2 regions of the Microbacterium sp. MMO-10 genome follow, and region 2 is predicted to be linked to the other one. Evidence: riboswitches for the same ligand, from Rfam matches in the RefSeq annotation. Region 2 holds a riboswitch; the other holds the start of a gene.
What was found. A riboswitch is a leader RNA that binds a small molecule or an ion and turns the genes downstream of it on or off. The one in region 2 is predicted to bind thiamine pyrophosphate.
Positions count from the first base shown of each region.

Region 1 (5,325 bases), on a different contig from region 2:
GCCGTCGAGGACGTCGAGCGCGACTTCGCACCGCTCGACCTCGTGATCATCGAGTCCGGCGGCGACAACCTGACGGCGACCTTCTCGCCGGCGCTGGTGGACGCGCAGATCTTCGTGCTCGACGTCGCCGGCGGCGGAGACGTCGCGCGCAAGGGAGGGCCGGGGATCGCGCGCGCCGACCTGCTCGTGGTGAACAAGACCGACCTCGCACCCTATGTCGGCGTCGACGTGACGCAGATGGTGCACGACGCGTCGGATGCGCGGGAGGGCCGGGAGGTGCTCGCGCTCTCCCGCAACGACCCCGACTCCGTGGCGCGACTGAGGGCCTGGATCCTGGACATGCTCGCGGCGCACCGTTCCGGCGCGCATGAGCCCCAGGATCCGGGACCGATGGCGCCGCACTTCCACGCCGACGACAGCGAGGCCGGCGGCTACGTGCACCGTCACGACGGCGACGGGACCCACGCGCACGCGCACCCGGCATCGCGGTGACGGTCGCCGTCCGCGCAGCGACCACCGTCGTCCAGGTCGCGGCGGGCGCTGATCGCGCCCGCGTCGTGCTGCGCTCCGGCGTGATCGCCGCACGCATCCTGGAGCGTCGTCCGCGCTACGCCCGCGTCGGGCTCGTCGCCGCCGGCGCGCTCCTGCTCGGGGGCGATGCCGTCGATCTGCGGATCTCGGTCGACCCCGGCTGCACGCTGGAGCTGGAGGACATCGGCGGCACGGTCGCCTACGACGGTCAGGGGCGGCGCGCCTCGTGGTCGGCGCGCATCGAGATCGGGGACCACGGGACCTGCACCTGGCACGGCCAGCCCTTCGTCATCGCCGACGGCGCCGACGTCGACCGGCGCACCGATGCGCAGCTCGGCGACGGCGCGGCGCTCCTGCTGCGTGAGACGCTCGTCCTGGGACGTGTCGGAGAGCGGGGCGGCGCGATCAGGGTGCGCACCGGGATCGCCGTGCAGGACACGCCCGTGCTGATCGAGCACCTGGACGTGACGGGCTGGGCACCGGTCCCCGGAGTCCTCGGCGCAGACCGCGTGCTCGACAGCGTGGTGCTGATCGGGCGTGAGCCCGCCGAGGACCCAGAGTCCTGGCGCAGGGACGGAACGGCCGTGCTCCGCCCCGAGCACGGGGGGCTCCTGATCCGGTCGATCGTCGGCGCTGCGCATCTCGGTGACGTCACCCCGGCATGGCACGCGCTGCGCGAGGAGCTGTTCCGTGCGGCCTAGCCCGACGGCATATGTCGTGGCCGGGCTGCACGTGCTCGGCTGGGGAGCGCTGCTGCTGACCGCCGTCTCCCCGCTCGGCATCGGCCTGGGCGTCACGGCGTATCTGCTGGGACTCCGGCATGCGTTCGACGCCGACCACATCGCCGCGATCGACAACACGACGCGCCGGCTCCTCGCACGCGGGCGCCGGGCGCGCGGCGTGGGACTGTGGTTCTCCCTCGGCCACGCGACGATCGTCTCTGCACTGTGCGTGCTGCTGGCGCTCGGAGTCGGCGCGCTCGCGAAGAGCCTGGTGGATCCCGGTTCGCCTCTGCAGGTCTGGACGGGGGTGATCGGCCCGGTCGTGTCCGGCGTCTTCCTGCTCCTCATCGGCGCGGCGAACATCCTGCTCCTGCGCCACCGGCGGCAGACGGGGAGCCACCGGCACGGCGGCCCCGCGTGGGCGCTGCTGGGGCGGTTCGACGCCGTGATCGACCGGCCGTCGCGGATGTACGTCGTGGGGCTGCTGTTCGGGCTCGGGTTCGACACCGCGACGGAGGTCGGGCTTCTGGCGCTCGCCGGGACGGCGGCCTCCCGCGCCGTGCCCTGGTCGACGATCCTCATCCTCCCTGTCCTGTTCGCGGCCGGCATGTCGCTGCTGGACTCGGCCCAGGGGGCGATGTCACGGCGTGCGTATTCGTGGGGTGCGGAGGGTGGCGAGAGCAAGGCGCGCCGTTACGACCTGCTGGTCACGGGGGCATCGATCGTCGTGGCGCTCGTGATCGGCATCGCCGAGCTCGCGGGGGTGGCGCTGCGCAGTCTGCCGCATCCGGGCGGGTTCGCGCGTGCGCTGGGCGAGCTCGATCTGAACGTGCTCGGGCTCGTGCTCACGGGGGCGCTGATCGTGTTCTGGGCGGGTGCCGTGGCCTGGTCCGGCCTGGAGCGCCGGCGGCCGTCCGTGCAGCGATCGCCGGGGACCTTCGACCCGCAAGGCCCTGGCGGCGTTCCTGGCTAGACTGACCGGCAGTGACACGGGGTGCCGCATCCGCGGCTGAGATCACACCCGTCGAACCTGATCTAGGTCGTACTAGCGAAGGGATGTCGCGATGAGCGCGCGTCTGGAAACGTCGTCCGAGTCCGTGGTGGGATCCGCCGCGGACCTTCTGCGGGAGCTGCGGGTGGAGCCCCCGCTCGTGCACTGCATCACCAACTCGGTGGTCACCGGGTTCACCGCCAATGTGCTGCTCGCCCTCGGCGCCGCGCCGGCGATGGTGGACATCACGGGCGAAGCCGGCATGTTCGCCGCGATCTCCTCCGGTCTCCTGGTGAACCTCGGCACCCCCACGCCCGAGCAGCGGTCGGCGAGCCTCGAGGCCGTCGGAGGGGCGCGCACGGCGGGCACGCCCTGGGTGCTCGACCCGGTGGCCGTGGGGGCTCTCCCGGTGCGGACCGCGCTGGCGCAGGATCTGCTGGGCCTGCGTCCCACGCTCATCCGCGGCAACGCGTCCGAGATCCTCGCGCTCGCCGGCCTCAGCCAGGGCGGGCGCGGCGTGGACGCGCTCGACGCGACGGAGGCGGCGGCGGACGCGGCTCGCGACCTCGCGCGACGGACCGGGGGAGCGGTCGCCGTCTCCGGCCCGGTCGACCTCCTCGTCGACGCCGAGCGCACGATCCGCGTCGCGAACGGCGACGCCCTGCTCACCCGGGTCACCGGGGGCGGCTGCGCCCTCGGCGCCGTGATGGCCGCGTTCCTCGGTACGGCGCGACGGACCGGGCACGACCCGCTGGTCGCCGCGACGGCGGCGACCCTCGTCTACACCGTCGCCGCCGAGGACGCGGCGGAGGGGGCAGCCGGACCCGGATCCTTCGCCGTCCGGCTCCTCGACGCGCTCTCGGCGGTCCGTCCGGAGCATCTCGCCGTCCGCGCTCGCGTCGAGGCGGGGCAGGGAGTGGCCGCATGATCGGGGCGGAGGTCCTCACCGCGCCGCAGGAGGCCGCACCCGAGGCGGTGCCGGCCCGCCGTGCTGCCCGTCTCCGCCGCGACGATCTCGCGCTCTACCTCGTCACGGATCCGGCGCTCTGCGGGGAGCGGGGCGTGGCCGCGGTCGTCGACGCGGCCGTCGCCGGCGGGGTGCGGATCGTGCAGCTGCGCGACAAGGACGCCGACGACGCGTCGATCGTGGAGCAGCTGTGCGCGCTGTCCGAGGTCATCGCAGGGCGGGCGCTGCTCGTCGTGGACGACCGCCTCGACGCGGTCGTGGAGGCGCGTCGCCGCGGAGCCCGCGTGGACGGGATCCACCTCGGGCAGTCCGACGCCTCGCCGCTCACCGCGCGCTCCCTCCTCGGCCCCGACGCGATCGTCGGGCTCACCGCGAACACGCCAGCGCACCTCGACGCCGTGCGGGCGCTGCCCTCCGGCACCGTGGACTACCTCGGCGTCGGCGTCATCCATCCGACGAGCACCAAGCCCGACCACCCGGCTCCCCTCGGCGCGGCGGGGTTCGCCGCGTTCGCCGCCGACAGCCCGCTGCCCTGCGTCGCGATCGGCGGCATCGAGCGCGCCGACGTCGCTGCGCTCCGCGCCGGCGGTGCAGCGGGGGTCGCGGTGGTGTCGGCGCTCTGCGCCGCCCCGGATCCGCGGGTCGCCGCACGCAAGCTGCTGCGCGCGTGGGGCGCGGGCGGGGTCGCGCGCGTGCTCTCGATCGCCGGCAGCGACCCCTCCGGGGGTGCCGGGATCCAGGCCGACCTCAAGTCGATCGCCGCGAACGGCGGCTACGGCATGGCCGCGATCACCGCGCTGACCGCCCAGAACACCCGGGGCGTCCGCGGCGTGCACGTGCCTCCCGCCTCGTTCCTGCGCGCCCAGCTCGATGCCCTCGGCGACGACGTGCGTGTCGACGCGGTGAAGATCGGGATGCTCGCCGACGCGGGGGTGATCGCCGAGGTCGGATCCTGGCTGCGCGTGCATCGCCCGCCGACCGTCGTGCTGGATCCCGTGATGGTCTCCACGAGTGGCGACCGGCTCCTGGATGCGGCAGCGGAGCAGGCGCTGTGCGCGCTGCTGCCGCTCGCCGACCTGATCACGCCGAACCTTCCGGAGCTGGCCGTCCTCGTGCGCGAATCCGCCGCAGCGAGCTGGGCAGGCGCGCTCGCCCAGGCGCAGCGGCTCTCTGCGGAGACCGGCGCTCTGGTGCTCGTGAAGGGCGGGCATCTCGGCGGAGACGAGGCGCCCGACGCGCTCGTCGGCCCGTTCGGGCCGGTGCGGGAGTACCCCGGATCCCGGATCCGCACCGCCAGCACGCACGGCACCGGCTGCTCGCTCTCCGCCGCGCTCGCGACCCGGCGGGCCGCGGACCGCGACTGGCGCGAAGCGGTGACCGAGGTGAGGTCGTGGCTCCGCGAGTCGATCGCCGCCGGGGCCGGACTGCAGGTCGGATCCGGTCACGGCCCGGTCAGCCACTTCGCCGGGCTGTGGCGTCGCGGCGGGCTCGAGGCGCATCCCGCTCGCGAGGAGGTCGCCGCAGCGTGGTGGTCGTCGATCGCCCCGATCCGTCGCGCGATCGACGACCTGCCGTTCCTGCGCCGCCTCGCCGACGGAAGCCTGCCGGAGGCCCCGTTCCGGGCGTACCTCGCGCAGGACGCCCTGTATCTGCGCGACTATGCGCGCACCCTCGCCGAGGCGGCGCGCCTCGCGCCGGACTCCGCGGAGCAGGCGTTCTGGGCGCACTCCGCCGAGCAGTCCGTCATCGGGGAGCTGCAGCTGCACGCCAGCCTGCTGTCGCCGGAGGGGATCGGCGCGGCCACGTTCCGCGCGGAGCCCGTGCCGGCGACGACCGCCTACCTGGACCATCTGCGGGGTGCGGCGTTCGACGGCGACTACCGGGTGCTCATCGCGGCTCTGCTGCCCTGCTTCTGGATCTACGCCGACGTCGGCACCCGGCTGCATGCGCAGGCGAAGGCGGACCCGGTGCGCCCTTACGCCGTGCACCCCTTCGCGGAGTGGCTCGACGAGTACGCGGATCCGCGGTTCGCCGAAGCCACCGAGGAGGCGATCCGGATCGTCTCCGCGCACGCCGCCGCGGCCGACCCGGTCACGCGCGAGCGGATGCGGGTC
Region 1 is NZ_JBBCSV010000004.1:693,409-698,733, forward strand. It holds gene ureG (urease accessory protein UreG) at 1-492, shown strand, start outside; gene WFJ17_RS15975 (urease accessory protein UreD) at 489-1,232, shown strand; gene WFJ17_RS15980 (HoxN/HupN/NixA family nickel/cobalt transporter) at 1,222-2,226, shown strand; TPP riboswitch at 2,234-2,327, shown strand; gene thiM (hydroxyethylthiazole kinase) at 2,318-3,172, shown strand; gene WFJ17_RS15990 (bifunctional hydroxymethylpyrimidine kinase/phosphomethylpyrimidine kinase) at 3,169-5,325, shown strand, end outside.
Region 1: linked by a shared signal. The riboswitch ahead of thiM (hydroxyethylthiazole kinase) and the one ahead of WFJ17_RS01010 (ECF transporter S component) in region 2 are both predicted to bind thiamine pyrophosphate.

Region 2 (5,325 bases):
GAGGACCGCGAGCGCTTCCGTCGCAACGGCTCGCAGGGGCAGGACGGCATCGGCGTCCTGCGCGGCATGGTCGACCTCGCCCGGCACAACACCGAGGTCGGCGGCATCATCGCGCTGTACGCGGTGCTGTCCGCGGAGGCGGCCGACCCCGCACACCCCGCGCACGACTACTTCGTCCAGCGCTATCAGCGGATCCGCTCCGGCACCGCGAAGGCCCTCCGCGACGCCCGCGACGCCGGCTATCTCTCCCCGCACGTGGACGAGGACCGCGCCGCGGCCGAGCTCACCGCGCTCATGGACGGCCTGCAGCTGCAGTGGCTGCTGGATCCGGCGTCGGTCGACATGGCCGAGACCGTGCGCCGCCGCATCGAGGAGCTGCTCGTGGTGCCCCTCGACGGTGACCCTCTCCCGCATCGGGATCGTTGAGCGGGAACGCGCAGCGACCGAGACGAAACGTCCCCGGCCGGGCCTCAGGACCAGACGAACCGGAACGTGCCGAGGAGCACGGCCGCGGCGATCGACAGGGCCATGATGGCCGCGCCTCCCGCGAGCGCGATCGCGTCGCGACCGCTCAGCCGGGACGGACGGGCCCAGGTGCGCGGGATGTCGGATCCGAATCCGCGCGCCTCCATCGCGAGGGCGAGCTTGGTCCCGCGGCGCACCGCGAACACGAGCAGCACGAACGACATCGTGACGAACCGCCGCAGCACCCCCCGGTCGCCGACGCCCCGCGCCCGGCGGGCCAGCGACATGGTGCGCCAGTCGTCGAGGAAGAGCCCCAGCATCCGGGTGCCGGCGAGCACCCCGAGCACGAACCGGCTCGGCAGGTGCGCGACCTGGGCGAGGGCGTCGGCGAGCGCGGTCGGATCCATCCGCGCGAACAGCAGGATGGTCGGCAGCCCCAGCGCGACGACGCGGATCGACACCGCGATCGCGAGCTGGATCGACGCCTCGCTGATGTGCGCGAAGCCGAAGCTGAAGAAGACCTGCCCGCCCGGCGCCGCGTAGAGCAGCATGCTCACGCCCGCGACCGGGGCGACGACGAGCAGCAGGGCGAGCCGGCGCAGCACCGTGCCGGGGCGCAGACCCGTGAGCGGCAGGCACAGCAGCTGCAGCCCGATCGCGACGAGCCCGCTCGTGATGTCGATCGAGGCGAACAGCGGGATGGACAGCAGCAGGGCGAGCAGGATCCTGGTCACGGGATTGACGCCGTCGATCCAGGCGCGCGGCTCCCCGTCCACGGAGCGCTGCCCGCTCCCGCCGGCCGGATCCGGGACCGCACGCCGCTCCTCTGACTGCACGGTCATGCCGCGACCCCCTCGGCCCGAGCCGCGGTGAGGGCGATGCGGTGTCCGCCCAGATGGCGGATCACCTCCTCGTCGTGCGTCACCGCGATCACCGTGGTGCCACGGGCGATCTCCTCCTGCAGCAGGCCGACGATCCCGATCCAGCCTCGGCGGTCCTGCCCGAAGGTGGGCTCATCCAGCACCACGACGGCCGGCGCCGCGGCGAGCACGGTCGCGACCGACAGCCGGCGCTTCTGCCCGCCCGAGAGCGTGAACGGGTTCGCCGCGGCGAGCGCCGTGAGCCCGAGCCGCTCCAGCAGCGCGTCGACCACGTCGTCGACCCGGGCCCCGGGCCATCCGAGGGCACGGGGCCCGACGGCGAGCTCGTCGCGCACGGTCTGCGTGAGGAACTGATGCTCGGGATCCTGGAACACCATCCCGATGCGGGTGAGCAGCTCGCGGGACGACCAGGCGGACGGACGGAGGCCGCGCCGGCCCCGCAGCCCCTCTGCAGCCTCCACGGTTCCGCTCAGCGGGTCCAGGAGCCCGGCGAGCGTGAGCGCAAGGGTCGACTTGCCGGCACCGTTCGGTCCGACGATCACCGTGGCCGCCGAGCCCGGCACCGCGAGGTCGAGCCCGCTCTGCACGGCCGTGCGGCGATCCCGGGAGACCGCGAGGGCGCGGGCCGCGAGAACCGCGCCCTCACCGGCGGGAGCGGCGTCGGCGGCCGGCAGCACCGGCAGGGCCACCGGGTGTCCCGGCACCCACACGCCGGCCTCGGCGAGGGCGTCGCCGTAGGCGTCGAAGACCTCGGCGGGCGCACCGTCGGCGAGCAGTCCGCCGTCGGCGCCCACCACGATCACGCGCGTCATCAGGTCGGCCCAGATCGCGGTGCGGTGCTCGATGACCACGAGGGTCGCACCCGTCGCCTCGACGACCCGCTCGACGCTCGCGCGGATCTCGCGCACTCCGTCCGGATCCAGGTTCGCGGTCGGCTCGTCGAGCAGCAACAGCCCCGGGCGCATCGCCAGGGCGCCGGCCAGGGCGAGCCGCTGCTTCTGTCCACCGGAGAGGGCCGCGGTCCGGCGATCCGGCGGGACGTCGAGCCCGACCGCGTCGAGCGCCTCCTGCACCCGCTCCGGGATCTCGTCGGCGGGGACGGCGAGGTTCTCGCAGCCGAAAGCCACGTCGTCGCCGACCCTGCTCAGCACGACACCGGCATCGGGATCCTGCAGCACCAGGCCGATGCGGCCGCGCTGTCGTTCGGGATCCAGGCCGTCGACGAGCAGGGATCCGCTGCGCTCGCCCTCCTCGGCGTCGCCGAGGAGCCCTGCGATGCCCGTCAGCAGCGTGGACTTGCCCGCACCGGAGGCGCCGAGCAGCAGCACGCGCTCCCCCGGTTCGATCACGAACGACACGTCGCTGACCGCGGGCAGGCGGCGGCCGGCGTAACGCCAGCCCCACCCGTCCGCGACGACGCGGGCGGCACCCGCGGTCATCTCAGACCTCGCGACGCAGCTCGCGTCCGGCGGCGAAGCGGCTGAGGGCGCCGGTCGCTGCGAGGGCGCGCACCAGCAGCCACCCGAGCACACCGGCGAGCACCGCCCCCGAGACGACCAGGGTGCCGAGGTAGATCGCGTTGAACTCGACCGACTTCAGGATGTTCGGCGAGCTCCCGTACAGCAGCTCGAAGAGCCAGGCACCGGCAGCGGCGCCCACTCCGGCGAGGGCCGCGACCGGCAGGGAGAAGCGGCGGTAGAGGAAGATCGCGAAGATCAGCTCGGCGCCGAGGCCCTGCGCGATGCCCTCGAGCACCGTGGAGACGCCCCAGATGTTGCCGATCAGCATCGAGACGATCGCCGCGAAGAGTTCGACGACGAGCGCCGCGCCGGGCTTGCGGATGACGAGACCGCCGACGACGCCGCCGAGCAGCCAGATGCCGACGGCGATGCCGCCGAGGCCCGGCGTGAGCCCGTCGGCGGCGGTGAACCAGGCGTACCCGATCGTGTTCCAGACCCAGAAGACCAGGCCGATCGCGACACCCAGCACGGCGGCGACGACGATGTCGACGACCCGCCAGTTCAGGCGGCGTGCGACCGCCCCGGTGCTCCCGTTGTGTGCGGTTGCTGTTGCGTGCATGACAGTTGCTCCTCCCTGCGCCGGCATGATCCGGATCAGGTTCGACGGTCGAAGCGCGATTCGCTCCCTCTCAGCCCGGCTCGCCGGACTCCCGTGGTGATCCGCCCATCCTAGCCCCGTGCGGACCCTTCGGCGACCGTCTCGTCACACGGCGAGACGCGGGAACGCCCTGCGATACCGGCCTCCGACGGGGCCGCCAGATACGGTAGGGGGGTGAACAATGACGACGGTCCGGGGGCCGCCCAGGTCGATCCGCAGATCGCCGACGCCGACGCACCCGCTGTCGACGGCTCCCGCGCGACCGAGGCAGAGGACTCTCCGGCACCCGCGGGAGGAAACGCACCGAAGACCGCAGTCCTGTTCCCCGACGCACCGGAGCGGACCGGGGCCGCGTCGCTGTTCCCTCCGCGCGAGGAGGAACCGCTGTTCCCCGCGCGGGACTCCGCCGCTGCCGCACCGCTGTTCGGAGGCACGCCGGATCCCGCCCCGTCCACCCCGGCGGCCGCCACGAAGGATCCGGCGATCGCGAGCGCACCGGCCGAGGCCACCCCCGTTCTCGCCGCCCCTGCGCGCACCGTCGCGCCGGAGCCCGTCGCCTCGGCAGCCGCTGCCGCCGCGCCCCGAACGGCCCAGCCGCTGCCCTCCGCATCGCTCGTCCGCGGCCCCGACCGCGCCCCGACGGCGGCGCTCTCCTGGGTCGACGTCGCCCGCGTCGGCGCAGCCACCGGAGCCGACGCCCCGACGCCGGCCCGCGCACTGCTCGACGACGCCCCCCGGCGCAGTCTCGCCCGGCCGGCGGTGCTGCTGCCCCTCGCCGGGGTGCTCGCGGTCGCCGTGGCCTACGGTGCCACGACCGCGCTCTGGCCTCTCAATGCGGTGAAGCCGGTCACCACCACGGTCGCGTTCCAGCCGGTCCCGGCCGCAGCGGCCGCGACGGCCTGGCCCGCCTCCGGGAGCGCTGCGGTGAGCGTGCAGGGCTTCGGCACTCTGACGTCCGCCGAGCAGCAGGTGCCGATGGCGAGCATCACCAAGCTCGTCACCGTGCTCGTCGCTCTCGAGAAGCTGCCGCTGAAGCCCGGCGAACAGGGGCCGTCCTTCGCGTTCACCCAGGCGGACAGCGACGACTACTGGGACTACCTGCGGCAGGATCAGTCGGCGCTCGATGTTCCCGTGGACGGATCCCTCACGCAGTACCAGCTGTTCGAGGGGATCCTGCTGGGATCCGCGAACAACTACGCCGATCGTCTCGCCCGAGAGGTGTGGGGATCCGACGAGGGATACGCGGCCGCCGCGAACCAGTGGCTGAGCCAGCACGATCTCGGCGAGATCCATGTGGTGACTCCCTCCGGGTTCGACTTCGGCAACGTCGCGACCCCGCGCGCGCTCATCACGCTCGGCGAGATCGCGGAGAAGAACCCGGTGATCGCCGAGATCGTCAAGCAGAAGAGCGTCGAGCTGCCCGGCGCCGGGGTCGTGAAGAACACCAACGGGCTGATCGATGATGCGGGCATCGTCGGCATCAAGACGGGCACGATCGGCGACGGCGCGGACACCCGCTACAACCTGCTCTCCGCGAAGGACGTCACCGACGACGGCACCACGGTGCGGATCTTCGTGGCCGCGCTCGGGCAGGACACCGACCAGGGCCGCGTCGATGCATCCCGTGCGCTCTACGCGGACGCCGAGGCGGCTCTGAAGAACCAGCCGCAGACGGTGTCCCAGGGCGCGGTCCTCGGCACCGTCGACACCGCCTGGGACGAGAGCTCCCAGGTGGTGGCCGCCGAGGACGGCCGCGTCGCGCTGTGGAACGGCGCGGCCGCGTCCGCGACGACGAAGTTCTCGCTGGGCGACACGTGGAAGGCCGGAGAGAAGGCCGGAACGCTCGCGCTCAAGGGGCCCC
Region 2 is NZ_JBBCSV010000001.1:232,395-237,719, forward strand. It holds gene WFJ17_RS00995 (TetR/AcrR family transcriptional regulator) at 1-426, shown strand, start outside; gene WFJ17_RS01000 (energy-coupling factor transporter transmembrane component T family protein) at 471-1,307, opposite strand; gene WFJ17_RS01005 (ABC transporter ATP-binding protein) at 1,304-2,785, opposite strand; gene WFJ17_RS01010 (ECF transporter S component) at 2,787-3,425, opposite strand; TPP riboswitch at 3,421-3,530, opposite strand; gene WFJ17_RS01015 (D-alanyl-D-alanine carboxypeptidase) at 3,639-5,325, shown strand, end outside.